Regions from separate parts of the Pseudoalteromonas sp. Ld19 genome, predicted to be linked through region 3. Evidence: predicted binding sites of a transcription regulator. Region 3 holds the regulator's gene; each other region holds the start of a gene.
What was found. The regulator sigma-54, encoded in region 3, starts transcription at its own class of promoters, with help from an activator protein. The targets are predictions, from matches to a motif close to GTTGGCACGNNNNTNGNNT.

Region 1 (3,827 bases), 310 kb from region 3:
TCAATATCTATTTGAAATTCACCATTAGCGATTGCGGCTTTAACTTTAGCAACCATTTCCATATCTACATCAGGCTGAGATGATAGGCTTTCAAATGTAGAGTCTATAGATTTACTAAGCGCACTGACTTCACTGGTGTTTTTTTCAGGAGCGTGATTAGGTTTTTGCTCTTGTGTGCTTGGCGTTGCAGAGCGAGAAGTTAACTTCTGGCTTTGTTCAACGTGTAAAGCGGGTGCATTTGTTATATTCATACTGGGTTACTCATCATATTTAAAATTGTTCATACCTGCATAAATATAGGTAGCGACCAATAATACTTTTAACTTAACTTTTTTATTAATAATTTTTAAAAAATAGCTTCTACAACTCTCTTGTCAATTACTTTGCCTTGAACAACTTTGTTTGAAGATAGATTTTTAACATTGATGATTTCGCCAAACTGCCCATCTTGTAGTGCAACAGCTTTTACATTAGCTGAAAAACTAGCGGTATTTACTTGTAATAAAATAAACTCGTCTTTGTTTACTAAATACATATTCTCTAAATGGCGGCGCGAAATAATATCATCTTTTTTTATTTCTCGCTTTACCGTCATGCCAACTAATGGTTTTATTTTTGCTTCTGTTGAATGTAAGTGTTTACTTACATCTGCGCTTTTGTAGTGTAAAAGATCAGCGGTAAGTAACTCGCCCCTGCTTAGGTTTCTTTTAGCTGCAACAAGATCAATCCATAAATTTACTTTAGCGCTTGCTCTAAACTTCCATTTTGGTGATTCACATTGGACTGTAAGGCTAATTCGCCCCGCAGGCGGGTCTTCTTTTTTTGAACGGCTAATTAGCACGTTTTCACAATTTAAATCAGTACTCCCTTTTGGAATGAAGAGCTTAATTTTTTGTTGTTGTTTATTTGAGCCGATTGATGCGAGATAAGAATCAATTTCTTTTTGTAGGTAGGTATGTATCTGCTTATCGAAATTAATGTTACTTGCCACACTTTGCTGCGTACTAAAAAAAACAAGTATAAAAAACATACGGAAAAAAACATACTTCCCTTGAGGAAGTTTAGCTTCCGCTTTGTATTGGCGGATGAGATTGTTTTTTATATAAGTCATTGATTCCTAATTTTTTATAAAGTTGGCATAAAGGTTGTAGTAGGAGCTGCAACAGGTAGAAGTATGCGAATGTGTGAGCATACAAGAATCAAAAAGTAGAGGCAACATGGAACTATTTGATAAGGCGTTAGGCGTTCATCCATTTTCAATGCAGCTAAGGCTAGATCGTGCCGAAATAATAGCAAGTAATTTGGCAAATGTAGACACACCGGGATTTAAGTCTCGAGATGTTGATTATCGTCAAATTATGAATGACGTTTCATCAAGTATTTCACAAAATCGAAATGTTGACTTTATGGGTACTCAGGCAGAACAACTAAAATACCGTGTACCTTATCAACCATCAAGTGACGGGAATACGGTTGAGCTTAATATTGAACAAGCAAAGTTTGCAAATAACAGCATGGACTTTCAAACCAGCATGACTTTTTTAAATATGAAAATAAATGGTTTGTATAAAGTTATTAAAGGAGATGTGTAATGTCTTTTAACTCAATTTACGATGCAAGCGGCAGCGCAATGCGTGCTCAGGTTATTCGTCTTGATACGATTGCTTCTAACTTAGCAAATGCCGATACGGCAGCAGGCTCAGAAGCCGACGCATATAAAGCGCTTAAACCCGTATTTTCGGCTCTATATAAACAAACACAAGATGGTCAATCTATTTCAGCGTCAGTTGATATTTTGGGTATTACCGAATCTAACCGAACGGTTGAACAGCGTTATGAGCCAAATAACCCTATTGCGAACGGTGATGGTTATGTTTTTTATTCTAATGTGAACGTGCTTGAAGAAATGGCCGATATGATGTCAGCAAGTCGTAGCTACCAAACGTCTGTTGAGGTAATGGGGCGCGTTAATAGTATGCAGCAAAGTATTCTAAAATTAGGACAATAATAAAATGCAAGTGAATACAACCAATCAAAATGCGCAAGATGCTGTTAATAGCAAAACTAACATTTCAGGTAATAGTTCATCTGCAGAAATGTCGACGATGTTTTTAGAACTTCTTGTTGCTCAAATTAGTAATCAAAATCCATTAGAACCAATGGATGGTACGGCTTATGTAAGCCAGCTCGCTGAGTTTTCAAATGTTGAATCACTACAAGGTATTAGACAAAACACCAGCACAGGGCTCGATTATATGAGCAGTTTAACTGTGCTTGAAGCAACGGGCATGGTTGGTCAGTCTGTTGATGTTAAAGCAAACAGTGTGGCGTTAGAGCAAGACGGTACTGTTGCAGGGTTAGTTAATTTAGATACACCAGCAGATTCGGTTACTGTTCAGTTATACAACCAAAATGGTGAGCTAATAGAAGAGAAAAACCTGCCATATTCTGGCGTGGGTGCACTTCGTTTTGCGTTTGATAACCAAGACGCAGGTGGATACGCTGTTAGGGCTTATGCAACAACATCAGGCATTCCAAAGCAGCTCGATACATGGCTAAGTGGGAATGTTGAGCGAGTATCGGTTGGTAAAACACCAGAAGATATTTTATTACAAGTTGATGGTTTGGGTAATTTTGGTCTCACTGAAATTAATCAACTGGCATAAGTAAAACTAAAAAAGGAATAAACAATATGTCTATGTTCAATATAGGTCTTAGTGGCCTTAAAAGTACACAAACCGGCTTAGAAGTAACAAGTAATAACATCGCAAACTCTGGCACTGCAGGATATAAAAATAATACGGCCGAGTTTGCTGCTGTTTACAACGGTGGTCAGCGTGGTGGTGTTAAAGTTGCTAATATTAAAGAAGATTTTGTAACGGGCGGTGAAATTGTTCGTACTGGTAATGCACTTGATATTGCAATTGATGGGCAAGGCTTTTTTGCAATATCAGAAAATGGTCGCACGGCTTATACCCAAGCAGGTCAATTTACGCTAGATAATAATCTGAATATCGTCAATGCGAATGGCTCCACATTGCAAGGGTTTGGCGTATCTGAAGCCGCAGGTGGAGAGACGACAATTGTATCGGGTGTTTTAACCGATTTAAAAATTGAAGCGTCTAATATCCCAGCTCAAGCAAGTACCTCTATTGATTTTAACGGTAATTTAAGTTCAGCAAGTGATATAATTTCATACCCTGTTGCACCGGCTCTTTTCGATCCTAAAGATGGTAGCCAGTATAACTTTTCTCAATCAACCGAAGTGTTTGACTCATTAGGCAATAGCCACGTGATGACCCAGTACTTTAATCACACGGGTAGTAATGAATGGCAAGCCATGTTCTTTTTAGATGGAAAGCCTTTAACTGAAACTCAACTAACAGGCGCTGGGCTTACATCAGGTATGTCTAGTACACCAGCAGTACCAGGAGCTAATGTTGGTAATCAAAGTGTTGATGATGGAACAGGGACTGCTGTTTCAGCTGGTGTTTTAAAGATGACGTTTGATACAAACGGTCAAATGATCCCTTATTCGACAACACCGGATGTAAGAGCTGTCAACTTATCTGTTGGTGTTGCGGGCGCTACTGCAACAACAAATGCTGAAATAAGTACTGGTGCTGCTGCTTTAGCCATAAACCTAAAATTTGATGGTACAACTCAATTTGGCTCTAGCTTTAGTGTTAATGAAAATGACGCAGATGGTTATACATCGGGTGCATTTTCTGGTGTTACAGTGGGCGATGACGGTAAAGTATTTGCAACGTTTACTAACGGCGAATCTAAATTACAAGGGCAAGTTGTTTTAGCCTCATTTGCAAACG
Region 2 (3,827 bases), on a different contig from region 3:
TCAAACTATGGCCCGAGAAGGCTCTGAAAATAACGATAGTACTTATAATGCGCTTGTCTCTTTAGGTGAAGCAACGCAAGCCACGGCGCAAGAGGTGACCAATCTACGTCATAATTCGGAGAAAATAGTTAACGTATTAAGCGTGATTAAAAAAATAGCAGATCAAACCAATTTACTCGCCTTAAATGCTGCCATTGAAGCTGCACGAGCAGGTGAACAAGGGCGAGGTTTCGCAGTTGTTGCTGATGAAGTACGTAGCCTTGCGAAGTCGACTCAAGAATCAACTATGGAAATTGAAGTTATCATTGAAGCCGTTGTTAATGCGAGTAATGCAGCAGTAAAAACGATGACGACAAATGTTGATCATACAACCCAAGTTCAGGAAATCGCGAGTAAAGCTAATCTGATTAATAACAAAGTAGCAAAAGAAGTGGATGGGATTTTTGATATGGTTGTTCAAATTGCAGCCGCTTCAGAAGAGCAGACCACCACGATAGATGAAATAGCACGAAATATTGAAGCTATAAATATGGGGATATCTGAAACGGAGCAAGCGGTTAGAGATATTGCAGAATCTAGCAGTGAGCTATCTCGTATGGCGAGTAATTTAAATGATGAAACTCAGAAATTTACTCTATGATAGCAATACATTAGCTATGAAAGTTACAACTAAGCGCTACAAAAAACAAAGTAGGTGAGTCAATAACAGCCATGCTTGAGGCTATAAACTAGGTGAACGTATTTTTAATATTAGAGAGTGCGTTTATGTATATACATATTGGAGATAAGCGTTGTAGTTAAAATGTTATATCTCCTTTAAAGGTGTCTGAAATATTTGATAATTTTTTTGTAACGGCTAACCGCTCAAAAATTTTCGCTCTGAAATTATATAACACTGATTTTGTTACGAATAATTTTTACTCCATCCATATTTTCTAAAAACTTTTGAGCCAACGCACGCTGAAAACCAGTTTGTGCTGTGCCGTATAAATCTACCTCACCATCTTTTACCTGCACACGAATATTGTTAAGTACAAAATTAGGGTTAGTACGTAGCGTGTTAGTAATGGTTTGTTGTAAGTTAGGCACAGTTGCTACACTGCTCACTACCGCTAAACTTGTTGCAGCACTTACTTTCGTAGCGCAAGCTAATAAAAATAAACAACAAAATGATATTAAAGCGATAGTTGATTTAAAGCGGTTCATAACTTAATCCTTACATTACGGTTAGATAGTGTAGCCACAATATGGAAATTCCATCGGCTGAGTTATCGTTGTAAATACAATTTCGATGCCAAGATTAATGTACTGAAATATAAGGGGATTTTATTAAGTGGGAATTCAGGTGGGCAAAAATTACATTTAAATGAGTATGAGTTACATGCTTTGATTACAATTGTTACAGGTACAAGCTTTGCAGGTACTAGGCTTTTGAAGACAAGCTTTATTGCTCACGGATTTTTTTACTAAAGTTTTGTGTAAATATGGCTTATAAAATTTAATGGATTATTTATATGGCGCATAATTACCGTGAGCTTTTAGCCTATATAGGTTGGGGAAATAAAAAGGTCACAATTGAGCTAATTAAGCTTACTAAAAATGGGCATTCATATTACTTTAAAGATGAGCTATGGCAGCGAAATTTAAGAGGACTTGGTGACCATCGCTGCACCTCTGCATCAGGGGAAAAGTTAGAAATAGCTATACTTAATCGAAATCGTACACCTTACTGGGTTGAATCAGATAAAGTAATTATAGCTGAGTCAGCAGCTGAGCGTTTTGAACAGTGGACAAAAGGTACATTATAACAGTTGAGCTGGGCGCATTAAAAAGCCGACAAAAGCCGGCTTAGTATAAAAATGTTTTAGGTTACTTTTTCTTTTTAACCTTGGCCTTTTTCTTAGCTTTCATTTTTACTGGATCTTTACGCTTTTTAGCTGGTGGCTTCGCTTCTTTATGCTGTGGTTCAACACCTTTAATTACACGGCGTTTTAATTTTTGCTCAACGTAGCGCTCTACTTTATATAAAATACCAATGTCGTGTGCTTCAACTAACGATATTGCTATCCCTTTTTTACCAGCACGACCGGTACGGCCAATACGGTGTACGTATACGTCAGCGGTACGTGGCATATCAAAGTTAATAACATGGCTGATGTCAGATACGTCAATTCCACGTGCAGCTACGTCGGTAGCAATTAATATGCGTGTTTTGCCACTATGAAAGTTTTCCATCGCTTTCATACGTTTGTCTTGAGGCATTTCACCGCGTAACCATGCAGCTTTAACATCATTGTTGGTTAGTTCGCCAATCAGTGTTTCTAGGCGCTCACGGGTTTTTACAAACACAATTGCTTTAGTGACATCAGGGTTTTTAAGTGTGTTTACTAGTAATTCAAGTTTATGATGATAATCGTCAGCTAAATGAACCCACTGATGAATTTTGGCTTTTTCTTTACGTGATGACTCAGCTTCAAGTAGTGCAGGGTCGTTAAGTGTTGTTTCTGCAAATCTTTCTACACTGTCACCTTCAAGAGTTGCTGAGAATAAAAAGCACTGACGACGATTTCTAGCTTCGTCACATATACGCTTCATTTCTTTTTTAAAGCCCATGTCTAACATGCGATCAGCTTCGTCAATAATGAGCATTTCTACGTGTTCAGCATGAAAGTTTTCAGTTTCTAAATATTCCATTAAACGCCCCGGTGTGGCGATTAATATATCATTGTTTTTTTCAAATATTTCTTTATGCGTGCCGTAATTTATACCGCCAGTTACGACACCTATCTTTAGGTTAGTTCGTTTTGCAAGTAGCTCACATTGCTCATGAATTTGATAAGCAAGTTCACGCGTTGGAGTCATAACGAGCACGCGTGCAAACCCTGGATCACGGCGCGGGAAATCCAATAAATATTGAATAGCTGGAATTAAAAATGCTGCGGTTTTACCTGTGCCTGTAGGCGCTGATGCTAAAACATCACGCCCTTTAAGCGCTTCAGGAATCGCTTGTTGTTGAATACTTGTTGGGGTTTCGTAACCCATTTTATTAATAGCGTCGAGTAACTTGTTATCAAGATCAAAGTCAGAAAATTGCATAGAGTGTCTAAAATAAGGGACAATTACTTGCAATTATACGCGCTATCCACCAGTTGGTGAATGAAAAGGTGAAAAAATGTCTGGTTTTGCATTTAAACAATTTAAGGTTGCACATGAGCAGTGCGCAATGAAGGTTTCTACTGATGGAATTTTACTTGGTGCATGGGCCAATTTAAGTGGAGCTAAGTCATTATTGGACATAGGTACAGGTACGGGGTTACTGGCATTAATGTGCAAACAACGTAATCTAGAACTTACCATAACAGCTGTAGAAGTTGATGAGCACGCGTATGTTCAAGCATTACAAAATGTAGCTAATAGCCCGTGGTCAGCAATCAGTATTGAGCACCGAACTATTCAAAGCTTTAGTAGTGACGTTAAGTTTGATGTGGTTATTTCTAATCCGCCATATTTTAATCGCAGTTTAAAAGGCGATAATGCAGCGCGTAATACGGCTCGCCATACAGATGGCCTAAGTTTTGATGAGTTAATTAGTGCATTTAAGCGCTTGAGCCACAGTGGCTCTCGCTTTAGCTTAATACTGCCGAACGTTGAAGACGCATTATTTATTGAGCTTGCTACTAAAAATGGGCTTCACTTAAATACTCACTGCCAAATAAAAGCCACACCCAACAAAGAGGTAAGCCGCAGCTTAATGACATTTAGTTATGTAAAAAGCGATATAGAATCATCAATTCTGTGTATTCGAAATTTAGATAATACCTACACTG
Region 3 (3,827 bases):
CGAATTTAATATTCAACATATCCGTGACAGCCAAGGTATGGCGTTATCGGGTGGTGAACGTCGCCGCGTAGAGATAGCCCGCGCATTAGCGGCTGATCCCAAGTTTATATTATTAGATGAACCGTTTGCGGGCGTTGACCCAATCTCTGTACTTGATATAAAAAAAATCATAGAACATCTTAAAAATCGTGGGATTGGTGTGTTAATTACCGATCATAACGTAAGAGAAACCCTTGATGTTTGCGAAAAAGCCTACATTGTTTCTCATGGGGAGCTGATTGCATCAGGTACTCCAGAACACGTATTAAATGACAAAACAGTACGCGATGTTTACTTAGGCGAGCAATTTAGGCTGTAACATTTACGCCATGTCTTTAAGCATCTGCTAGTATTAATTATAACAACATAAAAGGATTGTTAGAGATACATGAGGCAATCACTACAGCTGCGCATGGGCCAGCAACTTACAATGACTCCACAATTGCAACAAGCTATTCGTTTGTTGCAACTCAGTACATTGGATCTCCAGCAAGAAATACAAGAAGCGCTCGACAGCAACCCACTTTTAGAGGTTGAGGAGCAAGACTATTCTGAAGACGCTGCAGGTAAAAATGAACAAAAATCAGACACCGATGATATAACTGTTAGCGCATCTGCCGACGATGCTCCAAGCGAATACGAACAAGACAGCGGCGAAGCACTTGCTAAAGATACGGTAAGTGACGACATGGCGATGGATGTTAGCTGGGACGAGTACATGAGTGCAGCTCCAGCCTCTTCATCAGGTCCAATGCCTGAAGACGAGTCTATATACCAAGGTGCATCAACGGAAACGCTCCACGAGTATTTAATGTGGCAACTTCAACTAACGCCATTTAGCCCTACTGATGAAGCGATTGCGATTGCTATTGTGGAAGCCGTAGATGATTCAGGCATTTTAACACTAAGTTGTGAAGAGATTCTCGAAAGCTTCAACCAAGAAAACGAAGATGATAATGAAGTTGAACTTGATGAAATAGAAGCTGTTTTAAAACGCATTCAATTATTTGATCCGGTCGGTATAGCAGCGCGTAGTTTACAAGAGTGTTTGTGCATTCAGCTTAATCAGTTTGATAAAGAAACACCCTATATTAATGAAACAAAAATGATTTTAACCGAGCACATAGACTTATTAGCAGCTCGCGACTATCGTACATTAATGAAAAAAACGAAGCTCAAAGAAGAAGAGCTTAAAGAAGTAATGACACTCATCCATACGCTAAACCCAAAGCCTGCAGATACTATTGTTAGGGAAGAGTCTGAGTATGTAATTCCTGATGTGTCAGTGAAAAAAATTAAAGGCCGCTGGGTTGTTGAACTAAATCCAGATAGCATGCCAAAAATTCGCGTAAACAGCCAATATGCTGCGATGTCTCGCACTGTTAAATCAAGCGGTGATAGCCAGTTTATACGCTCGCATTTACAAGAAGCTAAATGGTTTATTAAAAGCTTAGAAAGTAGAAACGATACATTATTAAAAGTAACTAACTGTATTGTTAAGCAGCAGCAAGGCTTTTTTGAACATGGTCCTGAGGCCATGAAACCTATGGTTTTAAATGATGTTGCTGAAATGGTGGAAATGCACGAATCAACTATTTCGCGTGTAACCACTCAAAAGTATATGCATACACCTCGGGGGATATTTGAGCTTAAATACTTTTTCTCAAGTCATGTAAGTACCGAAAATGGCGGTGAATGCTCATCTACAGCAATACGTGCACTTATCAGAAAATTAATCGCTGCAGAAAACTCAGCAAAACCATTGAGTGATAGCAAAATAGCGGATATATTGGCTGAGCAAGGAATTAAAGTAGCGAGACGTACAATCGCAAAATATCGCGAATCTCTGGCTATTCCACCGTCAAATCAGCGAAAAAGTCTGATTTAAGACGCAAACAAAGAGGGTAATGCTTATGCAACTAAACTTAACTGGTCGTCACGTAGAATTAACTGATTCACTAAGAGACTATATAAATACCAAATTTGCGAAGCTAGAAAGACACTCTGATCATATTAATAATGTTCATGTCATTCTTGATGTAGAAAAACTAAGCCAAAAAGCAGAAGCAACAATACATGTAAGTGGTGCTGAGTTATTTGCCTCAACTGAGCATCAAGACATGTACGCTGCCATCGATTCGTTGATTGATAAGCTCGATCGCCAAGTAATTAAACACAAAGAGAAGCTTGCTCGACACTAATATGATGAAATTAAGCTCACTTATATGCCAGGACTGCAGCAAAGCTGCGGTCCTTTTTAATAGCAAAAAAAGAATTTTAGAGTTTATCAGCGAACTTGCTCACGATAAGCTTCCGTACCTTTCTCAACAAGATATTCTTAGCGCTTTACTAAGTAGAGAAAAGCTAGGCAGTACTGGTATAGGTAGAGGCATAGCGATCCCTCACGGGCGCATGAGCGGTGCACAAGAGCCCTTAGCCTTAGTACTCGTTAGTGAAACACCTATTAGCTTTGATGCAATTGATAATCGTCCCGTTGATATTTTTGTTGCACTCATCGTACCAGATGGTGATAACCAGCAGCACTTAAAGACTCTGGCAACCATTGCTGATAAACTTAACGACAAAGAATTTTGTAAGCAATTGCGCAGTGCAAAAACGGATACCGAACTGTATCAAGTTATTGTTAAGCAATCGTAATTAATATAAAGGGTGATAAATGGAGCTAATTATCATAAGTGGCCGATCAGGTTCTGGTAAGTCGGTTGCTTTACGCGTTGTTGAAGATTTAGGTTATTATTGCGTAGATAACATTCCGTTAAATCTTTTACCTTCTTTAGTACGCAGCGTTTCTGATAACTACGATAAAATCGCAGTGAGCATTGATGTACGAAACCTTCCTAAGGAACAAGAACAGTTTAATGATATTCTTGAATACTTACCCGGTTTTGCAAAGCCTACTTTATTTTATTTAGACAGCGAAGATCAAACACTGATAAAACGTTTCTCTGAAACTCGCCGCTTACATCCCCTATCGGTTGACTCGCTGCCGCTTGATTTAGCAATCAAAAAAGAAAAAGAATTACTTGATGTACTGACCAATCGAGCAGATTATATGATTGACACAAGTGACTTAAGTGTTCATCAACTTGCTGAATCTATTCGTGAAAAAATATTAGGAAAAAAAGACAAGCAGCTTATTGTCACGTTTGAGTCGTTTGGTTTTAAACACGGTATCCCTAAAGAAGCAGATTATGTATTTGATGCACGCTTTTTGCCAAATCCGCACTGGGAGCCTGAGTTAAAACCGTTAAATGGGTTAGATCAACCTGTTAAAGATTATTTAGCGAGTCATAGCATAGTGCAAAAGTTCACATGGCAAATTCAAACTTTTGTACAAACATGGTTACCCCATTTAGAACGAAATAACCGCAGTTACCTAACGATTGCTATTGGCTGTACTGGTGGGCAACATCGCTCAGTGTATTTAGCACAAACAATTGGTGAAAGCTTTGCGATGACACACCCCAATGTAAAAATTCGCCACCGAGAGCAAGAGAAATAATTCTCACATAAAATAATAATCAGTTCAGCTTAGGTAGGGTAACGTATGCGCTTAGAAGATACCTTTTTAATACAAAACAAATTAGGGCTACATGCTAGAGCTGCAACTGTATTAGCTCAATTGGCCGTAAAGTTTGACGCTTCGATAACCTTGTTCCAAGATGAAAAAGAAGCGGCGGGTGATAGCGTACTCGCATTAATGCTACTTGAAAGCAGCCAAGGTAAAGAAGTTAAGGTAGTATGTGAAGGCCCTGATGCAGAGCAAG
Region 4 (3,827 bases), on a different contig from region 3:
ACGCTCTTTTAGACCGCACCAAGATGATGGTCACGAAGTCTCTTTAAAGGATGGTCGATTAATTAAGCTCGACATCACCGCATTAGCTCCAGAGCCGGGGCAACTTATTTTAATGACAGATTTAACAGAAACGCGCCGTTTACAAAAGCGTGTTGCTCATATGCAACGATTGAGTGCGCTAGGTAAAATGGTGGCATCATTGGCGCATCAAGTGCGAACGCCATTGTCTGCGGCCATGCTTTACGCTGCTAATTTAGGGTCAAAGCGCTTACCAGAAGCCTCTCGTGATACCTTCCAAACTAAGTTGATGTCGCGATTAAAGGATTTAGAAACCCAAGTAAACGACATGTTGTTATTCGCTAAAAGTGGTGAACAGCATGTTGTAGAGCAAGTATCCATGCAGCAGCTACTTAGTGAAGTAAAAGTAGGAGCCGATGTAATGGTTACGCTAAATGAAAGCGAGCTAGACGTTAGCTTACCCGAGCCTGACATACAGATCACGGGTAATAAAACAGCAATTGCCAGCGCTATACAAAATTTAATACACAACAGTATTCAAGTGATCGGGGCAGGTGCCAAGGTTCATTTGAGCGCATCGACGGATAGAAAAGATCATGACTTTGTGCGTATTAGTGTCAGCGATAACGGCCCTGGTATTGATTTAGGGAAAGCCGATAAAATATTTGAACCCTTTTTTACGACTAAAAGCCAAGGCACGGGTTTAGGTTTAGCTGTGGTTAGTTCTGTCGCTCATGCACACCAAGGACGTGTTGAAGTTGATAATAATACACACGGTGGGGCTTGCTTTAGTTTGCTTTTGCCAATTCGTACAGCATCTAAATTAGAGGAATCATTATGAGTAACACTATTTTAGTTGTAGAAGATGATGCAGGGCTACGAGAAGCCTTAATTGATACACTTGAAATGTCAGGTATTGACTGCGTAGCAGCGAATAGCGCTGAGCAAGCTATGTTATTACTAAAAAAAGAGTCGTTTTCATTAGTGGTGAGTGATGTACAAATGGGCGCAATGAGCGGCCTAGATTTACTTCGCAGTATAAAATTAAATCATCCAGACTTACCTGTTTTAATGATGACAGCTTATGCCACAATTGATGATGCCGTGGAAGCAATGCGCTTAGGGGCTATTGATTACATGGCGAAACCATTTGCACCAGAGGTGCTATTGAACATGGTGAGTCGCTATTTACCCGAAAAACCAAAAGAGACAGACGGTCCTATCGTTGCCGATCCAAGCAGTATTCAGCTATTAGAGCTTGCAAGTAAAGTTGCACGTTCTGAAGCCAGTGTCATGGTGCTTGGACCAAGCGGGTCTGGTAAAGAGGTTTTAGCACGTTATATTCACGATAAATCAAATCGTTGTAATGAACCATTTGTTGCTATTAACTGTGCAGCTATTCCTGAAAATATGCTTGAAGCCACTTTGTTTGGTTACGAAAAGGGCGCATTTACAGGTGCAATCCAGGCGTGTCCAGGAAAATTTGAACAAGCTCAAGGTGGTACGATTTTACTTGATGAAATAACCGAAATGGATTTAGCTTTACAAGCTAAACTACTGCGCGTGTTACAAGAGCGTGAAGTTGAGCGTTTAGGCGGTCGTAAAACAATTCAGCTTGATGTGCGAGTATTGGCAACCAGTAACCGCGATTTAAAAGAAGTGGTTGCTAAAAATCAATTTAGAGAAGATCTATATTATCGCCTCAATGTTTTTCCATTAATGTGGAGACCATTGTGTCAGCGCCCAGGTGATATTATTATATTAGCAAAGCATTTAATTGAACGTCATATAACTAAAAGCAAAGAGCCGATGGCTTATTTGGATAAAGTAGCTGAAGAAAAACTACTGGCCCATACCTGGCCTGGTAATGTTCGCGAACTTGATAACGTGATTCAGCGTGCACTTATATTACGAACAGGCGACACCATAAACGAACATGCTATTTTTATTGAAAATTTAGCACCGAGTAATTTTATTATGGACGCTACATCTACATCCGTCCTAGAAGCTGAAAAAGCATCAGAGATTTCAACAGAAAATAAAGAAAAAAGCACGTTAAGTTCAGCTTATTATGATAAGCAAAACGATGATAAAAAAAATATAACAGCTGATCAGCCAAAGCATGATTTACTCGCCGCTGAGACCGGAAGTTATAAAGATGAGCTTAAAGATAAAGAGCATCGTATCATTTTAGAAACACTTGCACGCTGCCAAGGTAAACGAAAAGATGTGGCAGAGACGCTGGGTATTAGCCCTCGTACTTTACGGTATAAATTAGCGCAAATGCGTGATCTAGGTATTTCTCTTCCAGCATAACCTTTCTTAAACCCTAAATTCAAGCCGTTGAATTTAGGGTTGTCAAAACTATGACTCACCAAATTCCACCTAACTCTTTGTATTTTAACTTTAATTTATTTGGCATGTTTTATGCTTTATTGACTGTAATAGTAAACTGCATTGTCAGAGATAAATTATGAAAATTCAAAATAGCGCTGTATTTCAAGAAATGCAATCAATGGCCCTAGAAGCTGGCCGTAATGATCAACTTAATAAAATACCTACTCAGGTAAACTCTACATCTTCTGCACAATTTGGTGATATGTTGAGTAATGCGCTAAATACAGTGCATGAGCTACAACAAGACACAAGTAAAAAAGTAAAAGCAGTTGAAATGGGCGACCGAAGTGTATCACTCGCTGAGGCAATGATTGCTTCTCAAAAGTCTTCAGTTGCATTTGAAGCGACGGTACAAGTTCGTAATAAACTTGTTGAAGCTTACAAAGAAATTATGAATATGCCTGTTTAACTAGGTAGTGGAGAATAATTGTGGCGCAATCTAATCAATCTACAGATCTGGCACTCGCTGATGGCGATATCGGTATCGACCAAAGTGATAGTGATGATCAACAAGAACAAAAGTCGGGCTATTTAAGTGCTTTAAATGGTGTTGATATATTACGCCAAGTAACACTTGTTATTGCACTGGCCATTTGTTTGGCTATCGCGATATTTATCATTATTTGGGCTCGTCAGCCAGATATGCGCCCGCTTGGTAAAATGCAAACTGAAGAGCTTATTCAAACGCTTGATTTTTTAGATGCGCAAAAAATTGATTATCAACTTGATGGTAATGTGGTGTCAGTTGATGAAACTGAATACCAAAATATTAAATTGCTAATGACTCGAGAAGGCCTAGAGCAAGGTCCGACTTCAGGTTCAGATATTATAATGCAAGATATGGGCTTTGGTGTAAGCCAACGTCTTGAACGAGAGCGTTTAAAGCATGGTCGCGAACAGCAATTAGCACGCACAATCGAAGAACTTAATAACATTACTCGCGCTAAAGTATTGTTAGCTATTCCAAAAGAAAATGTATTTGCTCGCAGAGAAAAAAAGCCCTCAGCTACCGTTGTATTAACACTAAAGCGTGGACGTTCACTCGATAGAGAAGAAGTCGATTCAGTTGTAGACATGATTGCTTCTGCAGTACAAGGCTTAGAGCCCTCACGTGTGACAGTTACAGATCAAAATGGTCGCTTATTAAATTCAGGTTCGCAAAACTTATTGGCAGCACGCTCGCGTAAAGAATACGATTTAGAGAGAAAGCGTGAACAAGAATACCTTGAAAAAATAGACAGTATTTTAATTCCAATCGTCGGGCTTGCAAACTATACGGCGCAAGTTGATTTGAGTATGGACTTTAGTGCGGTCGAAGAAACGCAAAAGCGTTACAATCCAGATTTACCCGCAGTGCGAAGTGAAACCACGTTTGAAGAAAATAATATTGGTGGTTTAGCTATCGGTATTCC

Region 1: the regulator sigma-54 is predicted to act here: its motif matches at 1,133-1,151, upstream of flgB (flagellar basal body rod protein FlgB).
Region 2: the regulator sigma-54 is predicted to act here: its motif matches at 1,281-1,299, upstream of ACJJVZ_RS17305 (BON domain-containing protein).
Region 4: the regulator sigma-54 is predicted to act here: its motif matches at 2,433-2,451, upstream of fliE (flagellar hook-basal body complex protein FliE).

The regions. Positions count from the first base shown of each region.
Region 1 covers NZ_JBISHA010000017.1:570,961-574,787, forward strand. Annotated here, with positions in the region: gene flgM (flagellar biosynthesis anti-sigma factor FlgM) at 1-251, opposite strand, end outside; gene flgA (flagellar basal body P-ring formation chaperone FlgA) at 347-1,111, opposite strand; gene flgB (flagellar basal body rod protein FlgB) at 1,218-1,592, shown strand; gene flgC (flagellar basal body rod protein FlgC) at 1,592-2,008, shown strand; gene ACJJVZ_RS07750 (flagellar hook assembly protein FlgD) at 2,013-2,666, shown strand; gene ACJJVZ_RS07755 (flagellar hook protein FlgE) at 2,693-3,827, shown strand, end outside.
Region 2 covers NZ_JBISHA010000022.1:91,730-95,556, reverse strand. Annotated here, with positions in the region: gene ACJJVZ_RS17310 (methyl-accepting chemotaxis protein) at 1-640, shown strand, start outside; gene ACJJVZ_RS17305 (BON domain-containing protein) at 886-1,206, opposite strand; gene ACJJVZ_RS17300 (hypothetical protein) at 1,515-1,808, shown strand; gene srmB (ATP-dependent RNA helicase SrmB) at 1,870-3,096, opposite strand; gene ACJJVZ_RS17290 (tRNA1(Val) (adenine(37)-N6)-methyltransferase) at 3,173-3,827, shown strand, end outside.
Region 3 covers NZ_JBISHA010000017.1:256,614-260,440, reverse strand. Annotated here, with positions in the region: gene lptB (LPS export ABC transporter ATP-binding protein) at 1-358, shown strand, start outside; gene ACJJVZ_RS06325 (RNA polymerase factor sigma-54) at 428-1,927, shown strand; gene hpf (ribosome hibernation promoting factor) at 1,953-2,240, shown strand; gene ptsN (PTS IIA-like nitrogen regulatory protein PtsN) at 2,245-2,697, shown strand; gene rapZ (RNase adapter RapZ) at 2,717-3,562, shown strand; gene ACJJVZ_RS06305 (HPr family phosphocarrier protein) at 3,608-3,827, shown strand, end outside.
Region 4 covers NZ_JBISHA010000021.1:707,735-711,561, reverse strand. Annotated here, with positions in the region: gene ACJJVZ_RS15250 (sensor histidine kinase) at 1-859, shown strand, start outside; gene ACJJVZ_RS15245 (sigma-54-dependent transcriptional regulator) at 856-2,334, shown strand; gene fliE (flagellar hook-basal body complex protein FliE) at 2,492-2,824, shown strand; gene fliF (flagellar basal-body MS-ring/collar protein FliF) at 2,845-3,827, shown strand, end outside.